Regions from separate parts of the Nonomuraea sp. NPDC050328 genome, predicted to be linked through region 2. Evidence: riboswitches for the same ligand, from Rfam matches in the RefSeq annotation. Region 2 holds a riboswitch; the other holds the start of a gene.
What was found. A riboswitch is a leader RNA that binds a small molecule or an ion and turns the genes downstream of it on or off. The one in region 2 is predicted to bind glycine.
Positions count from the first base shown of each region.

Region 1: linked by a shared signal. The riboswitch ahead of gcvP (aminomethyl-transferring glycine dehydrogenase) and the one ahead of gcvT (glycine cleavage system aminomethyltransferase GcvT) in region 2 are both predicted to bind glycine.

Region 1 is NZ_JBITIW010000003.1:641,509-646,896, reverse strand. It holds gene ACIBG7_RS14495 (FHA domain-containing protein) at 23-520, shown strand; gene ACIBG7_RS14490 (MerR family transcriptional regulator) at 517-1,170, shown strand; gene ACIBG7_RS14485 (bifunctional nuclease family protein) at 1,262-1,732, shown strand; gene ACIBG7_RS14480 (MerR family transcriptional regulator) at 1,878-2,501, shown strand; glycine riboswitch at 2,526-2,618, shown strand; gene gcvP (aminomethyl-transferring glycine dehydrogenase) at 2,759-5,388, shown strand, end outside.
Region 2 is NZ_JBITIW010000001.1:187,762-193,149, forward strand. It holds gene ACIBG7_RS00805 (M4 family metallopeptidase) at 1-652, shown strand, start outside; gene ACIBG7_RS00810 (M28 family peptidase) at 708-2,363, shown strand; glycine riboswitch at 2,599-2,696, shown strand; gene gcvT (glycine cleavage system aminomethyltransferase GcvT) at 2,835-3,920, shown strand; gene gcvH (glycine cleavage system protein GcvH) at 3,917-4,306, shown strand; gene ACIBG7_RS00825 (L-serine ammonia-lyase) at 4,370-5,388, shown strand, end outside.

The DNA.
Region 1 (5,388 bases), on a different contig from region 2:
CGGTAGGAGGCCGAGCCGATCGATGCCGAGCGTCTACTGCACGCAGTGCGGGCACGCCAACCCCGAGGATGCCCGTTTCTGTTCCCGCTGTGGATCACCCCTGACCAGGTCCGAGGTCACGGGGGACACCACATCGACGATCTCCGTCGCGGGAATCGAGGCGTACGAGGCTGAGACCGGGGAGTTCCTCTTCGCCGAGCGGCAGTTGGTCGAGCAGCTCCCGCCGGGCGCCGCGCTGCTGACCGTCGTGCGCGGGCCCAACGCGGGCAGCCGCTTCCGGCTGGACCAGGACCTGACCACCGTCGGCCGGCACCCGGAGAGCACGATCTTCCTCGACGACATCACGGTGTCGCGCCGGCACGTGGAGTTCTACCGCCACCCCGGCGGCCGCTTCACCGTCCGTGACGTGGGCAGCCTCAACGGCACCTACGTCAACCGGGAGCGCATCGAGGAGGTGCCGCTGCACTCGGGGGACGAGGTCCAGATCGGCAAGTTCAGGCTGGTGTTCCTCTCTCGATGAGCGCGCAGGCGGCTCGCTCGCACATGAGCATCGGCGAGGTCCTCGCCCTGCTCAAGTCCGAGTTTCCAGACGTCACCATCTCCAAGATCCGTTTTCTGGAGGGGGAGGGGCTGATCGAGCCGGACCGCAGCCCCTCCGGTTACCGCAAGTTCACCCACCTGCACGTCGAACAGCTCCGCTTCATCCTGCGCGAGCAGCGTGACCACTACCTGCCGCTGCGCGTCATCAAGGACAAGATGCTGGAGGAGCTGTCCCGGCCGCGTGCCGTACCGGACAGCAAGGAGGTACGGCTCAGCCGCGACGAGCTGCTGGAGGCGGCCGGGCTGACCGAGGAGGCGCTGGCGGAGCTGGAGGACTACGGCCTGCTGGCGCCGGTCGCCCGGCGCTACGACGAGGAGGCGCTCCAGATCGCGCGGACGGTCGGGGCGCTGGCCCGTTTCGGTCTGCACGCCCGCCACCTGCGGGCGGTCAAGGCGGCGGCCGAGCGCGAGTGCGGCCTGGTCGAGCAGACCGTGGCCCCGGTGCTGAAGCGGCGCGCCCCCGGAGCGATCGGCGAGGCCCACGAGAACGCCCGCGAGCTGACCGGCCTGCTGCTGGATCTGCACGCGGCCCTGCTGCGCTCCGGCGTCCGGTCGGTGCTGGGCGGCTGAGGCATCGGGCACATTCCGGGCCTTGCGGGTGTTACGTTGGAAGAGCCTGTCGCTCGCTTTTCAGTCGCCATTTCGGATTTCGGAGCAGCCCGTGGTGCAGATGGAAGTAGTGGGCGTTCGCGTTGAAATGCCCACCAATCAGCCGATCGTTCTGCTCAAGGAGGCGAGTGGTGACCGATTCCTGCCTATTTGGATAGGAATGACAGAAGCGCAGGCGATCGCGCTCGCCTCCGCGGAGGAGCCGCCGCCCAGGCCGCTCACCCACGACCTGTTCCGCGACGTGCTCAGCGCCCTCGGCGTCAGCCTGCGCGCGGTCAACATCGTCGCCCTGCGTGACGGCATCTTCTTCGCCGACCTGGTCTTCTCCAACGGCGTCGAGGTCAGCGCCCGCCCGTCCGACTCCATCGCCCTCGCCCTGCGCACCGGAGCGCGCATCTACGCCAGCGAGGAAGTCGTCCAGGAAGCCGGTGTCGTCATCCCCGACGACCAGGAGGACGAGGTGGAGAAGTTCAGGGAGTTCCTTGACCAGATCACGCCCGAGGACTTCGGCCGCGCGGGGTAGCTATATAAGAGCATTTACGCTTCACGACTCGCCGGGGCGGATCGTTGACTGAGCATGGTCACGGTCCTACGGTGCAAGTGAAACCCGCGGTCGCCCGAAGAACCCCCAGATCAGGCCGCGGGATGAGAGAAAGCCGGAGGTCCGCGTGGCGGTCAGCAGCGGCGAGGGAAACAGGGCCGGCCAGGAAGATCCGGCCCGGCGCGAGGACGCGCGCCAGCGTGCCGGTGAACAGGGGCTGCTCTTTGACCAAGAGCCCGCCTCCCAGCCTGGCAACCTCGGCTACCGCGGCCCTACGGCCTGTGCGGCGGCCGGCATCACCTACAGGCAGCTCGACTACTGGGCGCGCACGGGTCTGGTGGAGCCGACGATAAGAGCCGCGCACGGCTCGGGCTCCCAGCGCCTGTACAGCTTCCGCGACATCCTGGTGCTCAAGGTGGTCAAGCGGCTGCTCGACACCGGAGTCTCGCTCCAGCAGATCCGCACGGCCGTGCAGCACCTGCGCGACCGCGGCGTGGCCGACCTGGCCCAGATCACGCTGATGAGCGACGGGGTGAGCGTCTACGAGTGCACCTCCGCCGACGAGGTCATCGACCTGCTCCAGGGCGGTCAGGGCGTGTTCGGCATCGCGCTGGGCCGCGTGTGGCGGGAAGTCGAGGGATCGCTCGCGGAGCTGCCGGGGGAACCCACGGCGGCCGAGGACGGCAACGCCTCGGCCGGCCACCCGGCTGACGAACTCGCGCAGCGCCGACGTGCGCGGAGGATTGGCTGAGGGTAATCTGGGCAGCGAAGCTTTCGACCCCGTGCGGGAGAGTCCCCAGCAACTGTGGGGCGCCGAAGGAGCAACCCTCCCCGGAATCTCTCAGGCACCCGGTACCGCTCGGGCGAGGCGACTCTGGAAAGCAGGCGCGCCCGCCAGGCGCGTCTCACCGACGGTGAAAGCTCCCTCGGGAGTGAAGCTCTCAGGTTGCGATGACAGAGGGGGAGACTCGGCACCCGCCTGCGCGCTGTCTCCAGGAGGCACCCTTCATGTCTGAGCTTTTCTCCAGCCGTCACATCGGCCCGTCCGACGCCGAGCAGCAGCGCATGCTGGAGGCCGTGGGCTTCGAGTCCGTCGCGGATCTGGTCGCGGTAGCCGTACCGGAAGCGATCCGGGCCAAGGACGCGCTCAAGCTGCCCGCCGCGGCGAGCGAGATCGAGGTCATCGGCGAACTGCGCGCCCTGGCCGATCGCAACCAGGTCCTGACCAGCATGATCGGCCTGGGCTACTACGACACGGTCACCCCGGCGGTCATCCGCCGCAACCTGCTGGAGAACCCGGGCTGGTACACCGCCTACACGCCCTACCAGCCGGAGATCTCGCAGGGCCGCCTCGAGGCGCTGCTCAACTTCCAGACCGTGGTCTCCGACCTCACCGGCCTCGACGTCGCGGGCGCCTCCCTGCTGGACGAGGGGACGGCCGCCGCCGAGGCGATGACCCTGGCCCGCCGGGCCGGCAAGGCCAAGAGCAACGTCTTCGTGGTCGACAACGACGTGCTGCCGCAGACCAAGGCGGTGCTGGCCACCCGCGCCGAGCCGCTCGGCATCGAGCTGGTCTTCCAGCGCCTCGACCAGGAGCTGCCGGAGTGCTTCGGCGTGCTGGTCCAGTACCCCGGCGCCACCGGCGCCGTGCGTGACTTCCGCGCCGTGGCCGAGCGGGCCCACGAGCTCGGCGCGCAGGTCGTCGCCGCCGCCGACCTGCTGGCCCTGACCCTCATCGCCTCGCCCGGCTCGCTCGGCGCCGACATCGCGATCGGCTCCTCGCAGCGCTTCGGCGTGCCGTTCGGCTTCGGCGGCCCGCACGCCGCCTACATGGCCGTGCGCGAGGGCCTGCAGCGGCAGATGCCCGGCCGCCTGGTGGGCGTCTCGGTCGACACCGACGGCGACCCGGCCTACCGGCTGGCCCTGCAGACCCGCGAGCAGCACATCCGCCGCGAGAAGGCCACCAGCAACATCTGCACCGCGCAGGTGCTCCTGGCCGTCATCGCCGGCATGTACGCCGTCTACCACGGCCCCGAGGGGCTGCGCCGGATCGCCTCGCGCGTGCACGCCCAGGCCGCCGCGATCGGCCACGCGCTGTCCGGCGCCGGCGTCCCGGTGACCGAGCACTACTTCGACACCGTCACCGCCTCGGTGCCGGGCAAGGCCGCCGCGGTCGTCGCCGAGGCGCTCTCGCGCGGCGTCAACCTGTGGCAGGTCGACGCCGACCGCGTCACCGTCGCCTGCGACGAGAAGACCGGCCCGGCCGAGGTCGCCAAGGTGCTGGAGTCCTTCTCCGCCGCGCTCGGCCTGCCGATCGAGGCGCCCGCCGCCGGCGAGGAGCTCACCGCGCTGCCCGAGGCGCTGCTGCGCACCGACGACTACCTCACCCACCCGGTCTTCCACACCCACCGCTCCGAGACCTCGATGCTGCGCTACCTGCGCCGGCTCCAGGACAAGGACATCGCGCTCGACCGCTCGATGATCCCGCTGGGCTCGTGCACGATGAAGCTCAACGCCACCACCGAGATGGAGCCGATCACCTGGCCGGAGTTCGCCGGCATCCACCCCTACGCCCCCGAGGAGCAGTCCGAGGGCTACCGGGAGCTGATCGAGACCCTGGAGAGCTGGCTGGCCGAGGTGACCGGCTACGACGCCGTCTCCATCCAGCCCAACGCCGGCTCGCAGGGCGAGTTCGCCGGCCTGTTGGCCATCCGCGCCTACCACCGCGCCAACGGCGACGCTGAGCGCGACGTCTGCCTCATCCCGTCCTCGGCGCACGGCACCAACGCGGCCAGCGCGGTCATGGCCGGCATGCGCGTCGTCGTGGTCGCCTGCGACGATGACGGCAACGTCGACCTGGCCGACCTCGACGCCAAGATCGCCAAGCACGCGGACAAGCTGGCCGCGATCATGGTGACCTACCCGTCCACGCACGGCGTGTACGAGGAGACCATCACCGAGGTCTGCGCCAAGGTCCACGAGGCCGGCGGCCAGGTCTACGTCGACGGCGCCAACCTCAACGCGCTGGTCGGCCTCGCCAAGCCGGGCGAGTTCGGCGCCGACGTGTCCCACCTCAACCTGCACAAGACCTTCTGCATCCCGCACGGCGGCGGCGGCCCCGGCGTCGGCCCGGTCGCCGTCCGCGCCCACCTGGCCGCCTACCTCCCCGGCCACCCGCTGCGCGAGGGCTCGGCGGTCGGTCCCGTCTCCGCCGCGCCGTACGGCTCGGCGGGCATCCTGCCGATCTCCTGGGCCTACGTCCGGATGATGGGCGGCGACGGCCTGCGCGCCGCCACCGAGCAGGCCATCCTGTCGGCCAACTACCTCGCCCGCCGGCTGGCCCCGCACTACCCGGTGCTCTACACCGGCCGGGGCGGGCTGGTCGCCCACGAGTGCATCGTCGACCTGCGGCAGATCACCAAGGAGACCGGCGTCACCGTGGACGACGTGGCCAAGCGCCTCATCGACTACGGCTTCCACGCGCCGACCATGTCCTTCCCGGTGGCCGGCACGCTGATGATCGAGCCGACCGAGAGCGAGAACCTCGCCGAGCTCGACCGCTTCGTGGACGCGATGATCGCCATCCGCCAGGAGATCTCGCGGGTGGCCGACGGCGGCTACGACCGCACCGACAACCC
Region 2 (5,388 bases):
CACCCTGCGCACCGGCCCGCTCCCCGCCGGCGTGACCGCCACCTTCAACCCGGCCACCATCCAGTCCGGGCAGTCCTCCACCCTGACCCTCGCCACCACCTCGGGCAGCCCGGCCGGCACCCACTCGGTCACCGTGATCGCCGACGGCGCCTCGGTCGACCGCCAGGCCGGCTACAGCCTGCAGATCGGCGCGAGCCAGGGCGACGACTACTCCATGGCCCTCAACCCGAGCAGCGCCTCGGTCCAGGCCGGCTCCTCCGCCACCACCACCCTCCAGACCACGGTGACCAGCGGAAACGCCCAGCAGGTGACGCTGAGCGCCTCCGGGGCCCCGGCGGGCGTGACGGTCTCCTTCAGCCCGGCGACCATCCAGTCCGGCCAGTCCTCCACCGTGACCATCTCGGTGGGCGCCTCGGTCTCGCCGAACACCTACCCGATCACCATCTCCGGTGACGGCGCCTCGGCGGACCGCTCGGCCACCTTCAGCCTGACCGTCGGCGGCAGCCAGGGCACCACCTGGCAGACGTGGACCCCGTACGCGGTCGGCGCGACCGTGACCTACGAGGGCGTCTCCTACCGGTGCCTCCAGGCGCACACCAGCCTCCCCGGCTGGGAGCCGCCGAACGTCCCGGCCCTCTGGCAGCGACTCTGACCCATCGAGCACCCGGCCCCCGCGAGGGGGCCGGGCCCTCCTAGGAGCTCTTCCCGTGAAGAAAGCACTTCTGTCAGCAGTCGCGTGCCTGCTCACGCTGACCGGGCTGGCCGCCGCTCCCGCTCAGGGCGCGGTCGCCGCCCCGGACATCCCGCTCGGCAGCATCACCGCGCACCTGAGCCAGCTCCAGTCGATCGCCCAGGCCAACGGGGGCAACCGCGCCTCCGGCCGGCCCGGCTACACCGCCTCGCTCAACTACATCAAGGGCAAGCTCGACGCCGCCGGGTACACCACCCGCGTCCAGAACTTCAGCGGCGGCAGCAACCTCATCGCCGACTGGCCCCAGGGACCCGCCAGCCCGACCATCATGCTCGGCGCCCACCTGGACAGCGTCACCTCCGGCCCCGGCATCAACGACAACGGCACCGGCTCGGCCTCCCTGCTGGAGGTCGCGCTCGCCGTCGCCGCCCAGCGGCCGACGCTCGGCAAGCACGTGCGTTTCGGCTGGTGGGGCGCCGAGGAGTCGGGTCTGGTCGGCTCGCGGTACTACGTCCAGAACGGCGGGGCCTCCGGCGTCGAGGCCTACCTCAACTTCGACATGACCGGCTCGCCCAACCCGGGCTACTTCGTCTACGACGACGACACCCAGTTGCAGCGCCTGTTCAACGACTACTACGCCACGCTCGGCATCCAGACCGAGCCGGAGCGGATCGGCGACGGCCGCAGCGACCACGCCTCGTTCAAGAACGCCGGCGTGCGGGTCGGCGGCGTCTTCACCGGCGCCAGCGAGCGCAAGAGCGCCGCCCAGGCGGCCAAGTGGGGCGGCCAGGCCAACCAGTCCTTCGACCGCTGCTACCACTCGGCGTGCGACACCTGGCCGGCCAACGTCAACACCACCGCCCTGGACCGCAACGCCGACGCGGCCGCGCACGTCCTGTGGCAGCTCGCGGTGACCTCGCAGCCCGGCAACGACTTCTCGATGGCGGTCAGCCCGTCCTCGGCGACCGTCCAGCCCGGCCAGAGCACCACCGCCACCGTCTCCACGACGATCACCAGCGGCAGCGCCCAGCCGGTCAGCCTGACCGCCACCGGCGCCCCCTCCGGTGTGACCGTCTCCTTCAGCCCGGCGCAGATCCAGTCGGGCCAGTCCGCCACCGTGACCGTCGCCGCCGGCGCCGGCACCGCGGCCGGGACCTACCCGATCACCCTGCGCGGCAACTCCACCAAGACGGCGACCTTCACGCTGGTCGTCGGCACCCCGACCGGTGACGACTACTCGATGGCGGTCAGCCCGTCCTCGGCCACCGTCCAGCCGGGCCAGAGCACGACCGCGACCCTGAACACCACGGTCACCAGCGGGAACGCCAAGCCGGTCAGCCTGACCGCCACCGGCGCCCCCTCCGGCGTGACCGTCTCCTTCAGCCCGGTCCAGATCCAGTCCGGCCAGTCCGCCACCGTGACGATCGCCGTCGCGGCCGGCACCCCGGCCGGGACCCACCAGATCACCCTGCGCGGCAACTCCGACCGCTCGGCGAGCTTCTCGCTGACCGTCGGCGGCGGCGGGGGCGAGACGACCTGGACGGCCTACACCGTCTACGCGGCCGGCGCCACGGTGACCTACCAGGGCGTCAGCTACCGCTGCCTGCAGGGCCACACCGCCCTGCCCGGATGGGAGCCGCCGAACGTCCCGGCGCTCTGGCAGCGCATCTGAGAACCCCGCGTGGCCACGGCTGGGGGTTTGTGGTCACGCGGTCAAGCAGGTGGACGAGGGGTACGGCTCGCGCCGGCCGAGCTGGGACCGGGGCTACCCGGGCGGCCGCGCGACAGGCCTGAGGGTGACCAGGCCGGAGCCCGCCCCTCGTCCACCTTTCTTCTCGTGGTACGGCAGGCGGTTCTTGCGGGTTTCGCAGAGGGTGTCCCGCCCACTAGGCTGAAGGCGACACCGATGAACCCGTGCGGGAGAGAGCCCTGACATCCGGTCAGGGCCCCTGAAGGAGCAAGCCCTCCCCGCGAACCTCTCAAGGCAAAGGACCGTACGGGCCAGGGTGACCTCTGGAAAGCAGGCCGGGAAAGCCGCCTCGCCGAAGGTGAAAGTCTGGGCAAACATCCAGGCGAAACTCTCAGGCATCATGACAGAGGGGGAGGATCCTGGCATCCGACCCTGCCTCTGAGGTGCGAACACATGGCACGACCCACACCGTTGCGAGACGTCCACGAGAGTCTCGGCGCCACCCTCACCGACTTCGCCGGCTGGCTCATGCCGCTGCGCTACGGGAGCGAGTCGGCCGAGCACCGGGCCGTGCGCGAGGCCGCCGGCCTGTTCGACCTCTCCCACATGGGGGAGATCTACGTGACCGGGCCGCAGGCCGGCGAGCTGCTGGACTACGCCCTGGTGGGGCACCTGTCCGCGCTCGTCCCGGGCCGCGCCCGCTACACGATGATCGTCAACGCCGAGGGCGGCGTGCTCGACGACCTGATCGTCTACCGGCTGGCCGACCAGGAGTTCATGGTCGTCGCCAACGCCTCCAACTACCTCATGGTCGCCGAGCAGCTCCGCCACCGGGCCGGCGGGTTCGACGCCGACGTGGACGACCGCTCCGACGCCTACGCGCTGATCGCCGTCCAGGGGCCGCGGGCCCAGGAGATCCTTGCCCAGCTCACCGACGCCGACCTCGCGGGCCTGAAGTACTACGCCGGCCTGCCCGGCACGGTCGCCGGGGCCGAGGCGCTCATCGCCCGCACGGGCTACACCGGCGAGGACGGGTTCGAGCTCTTCGTCCGCAACGCCGACGCGGTCGCGCTCTGGCAGGAGCTGATGAAGGCGGGCGAGCCGTACGGGATGATTCCCGCAGGTCTGTCGTGCCGCGACACCCTCCGCCTCGAAGCCGGCATGCCGCTGTACGGCAACGAGCTCAGCGCCGACCTGACCCCGTTCGACGCCGGCCTCGGCCGAGTGGTGAAATTCGACAAGCCCGGCGACTTCGTCGGCAAGGCCGCGCTTGAACCGCTCCGCGAGAGCGAGCCCAAGCGCCGCCTCGTCGGCCTGGTCGCCCAGGGCCGCCGGATCCCGCGCCACGGGTTCCCGGTCGTCGCCGGAGGTCAGGTCGTCGGCGAGGTCACCAGCGGCGCCCCTTCGCCCACCCTGGGCAAGCCGATCGCGATGGCCTACGTCGACACCGGCGTCACCGGCGGCCTAGCCGTCGACACCCGGGGCAGCCAAGAGCCTATGGACCTGGTTGAGCTGCCTTTCTACAGGAGGAACAAGTGAGCAACATCCCTGACGACCTGAACTACACCAAAGAGCACGAGTGGGTCGCGGGCCTGGACGACGGCCGCACCGTGACCGTGGGCGTCACCGCCTACGCCGCGGAGGCCCTTGGTGACGTCGTCTACGTGCAGCTTCCCGAGGCCGGCGCCACCGTCGAGGCGGGCGACTCCATCGGCGAGGTGGAGTCCACCAAGTCGGTGAGCGAGATCTACGCCCCGGTGAGCGGCGAGGTGGTCGAGGTCAACCAGGCCGTCGTGGAGAAGCCCGACCTGGTCAACAGCGACCCGTACGGCGAGGGCTGGATGTTCCGCGTCCGCCTGGAGGGCGACGCGGAGGACCTGCTGTCCGCCGAGGAGTACACCGCCCTCACCTCCGGCGAGTCCTGATCTTCCCGGCCGGGGCTTCGTCCGGAGCCCCGGTACCCCTTTTATCGTGAAAGGCGCAAGTCAATGGCGATCAGCGTCTTCGACCTCTTCAAGATCGGCATCGGTCCGTCGAGCTCGCACACCGGCGGGCCCATGGCCGCCGCGCACAAGTTCGCCCGTGGCCTCGACGCCGACGGCCTCCTGCCGGACGTCGCCCGGGTCGAAGCCATCCTGTACGGCTCGCTCGGCCTGACCGGCAAGGGCCACGGCAGCGACAAGGCCGTGCTCCTGGGCCTGTCCGGCGAGAAGCCCGAACTGGTCGACGTCGACACCGTGGACGAGCGCCTGGCCCAGATGCGCGCCTCCGGCAAGATCGACCTGTACGGCACGCACACCATCCCCTTCGTCGTCGGCGAGGACCTCGTCTTCGAACGCAAGATCTCGCTGCCGGGCCACCCCAACGGCATGCGCTTCACCGCCTACGCCGCCAACGGCGACGTGCTGCGGGAGAAGGTCTATTACTCCGTCGGCGGCGGCTTCGTCGTGGACGAGAACGCCACCGGCGCCGACCGCATCAAGCCCGACGACACGGCTCTGCCGTACCCCTTCAGCACCGCGGCCGAGCTGCTCGCCCAGTGCTCGGAGACCGGGCTGTCCATCTCCGGGCTGATGATGGAGAACGAGAAGGCCTTCGGCCGCACCGAGGCCGAGATCCGCGCCAAGCTGCTCGACATCTGGCACGTGATGTCCGAGTGCGTGCGCCGCGGCATCGGCAAGGAGGGCGTCCTGCCCGGCGGCCTCAAGGTCAGGCGTCGCGCGCACCAGCTCCACCGCCGCCTCCAGGCCGAGACGCCCTCGCACGACCCGCTCCAGACCATGGACTGGGTCGGCCTGTTCGCCCTGGCCGTCAACGAGGAGAACGCCGCCGGCGGCCGGATCGTCACCGCCCCCACCAACGGCGCCGCCGGCATCATCCCGGCGGTCCTCACCTACTACTCGCGCTTCGTCCCGGGCGCCGACGACGCCGGCGTGGTGCGCTTCCTGCTCACCGCCGCCGCCATCGGCGTGCTGTTCAAGGAGAACGCCTCCATCTCCGGCGCCGA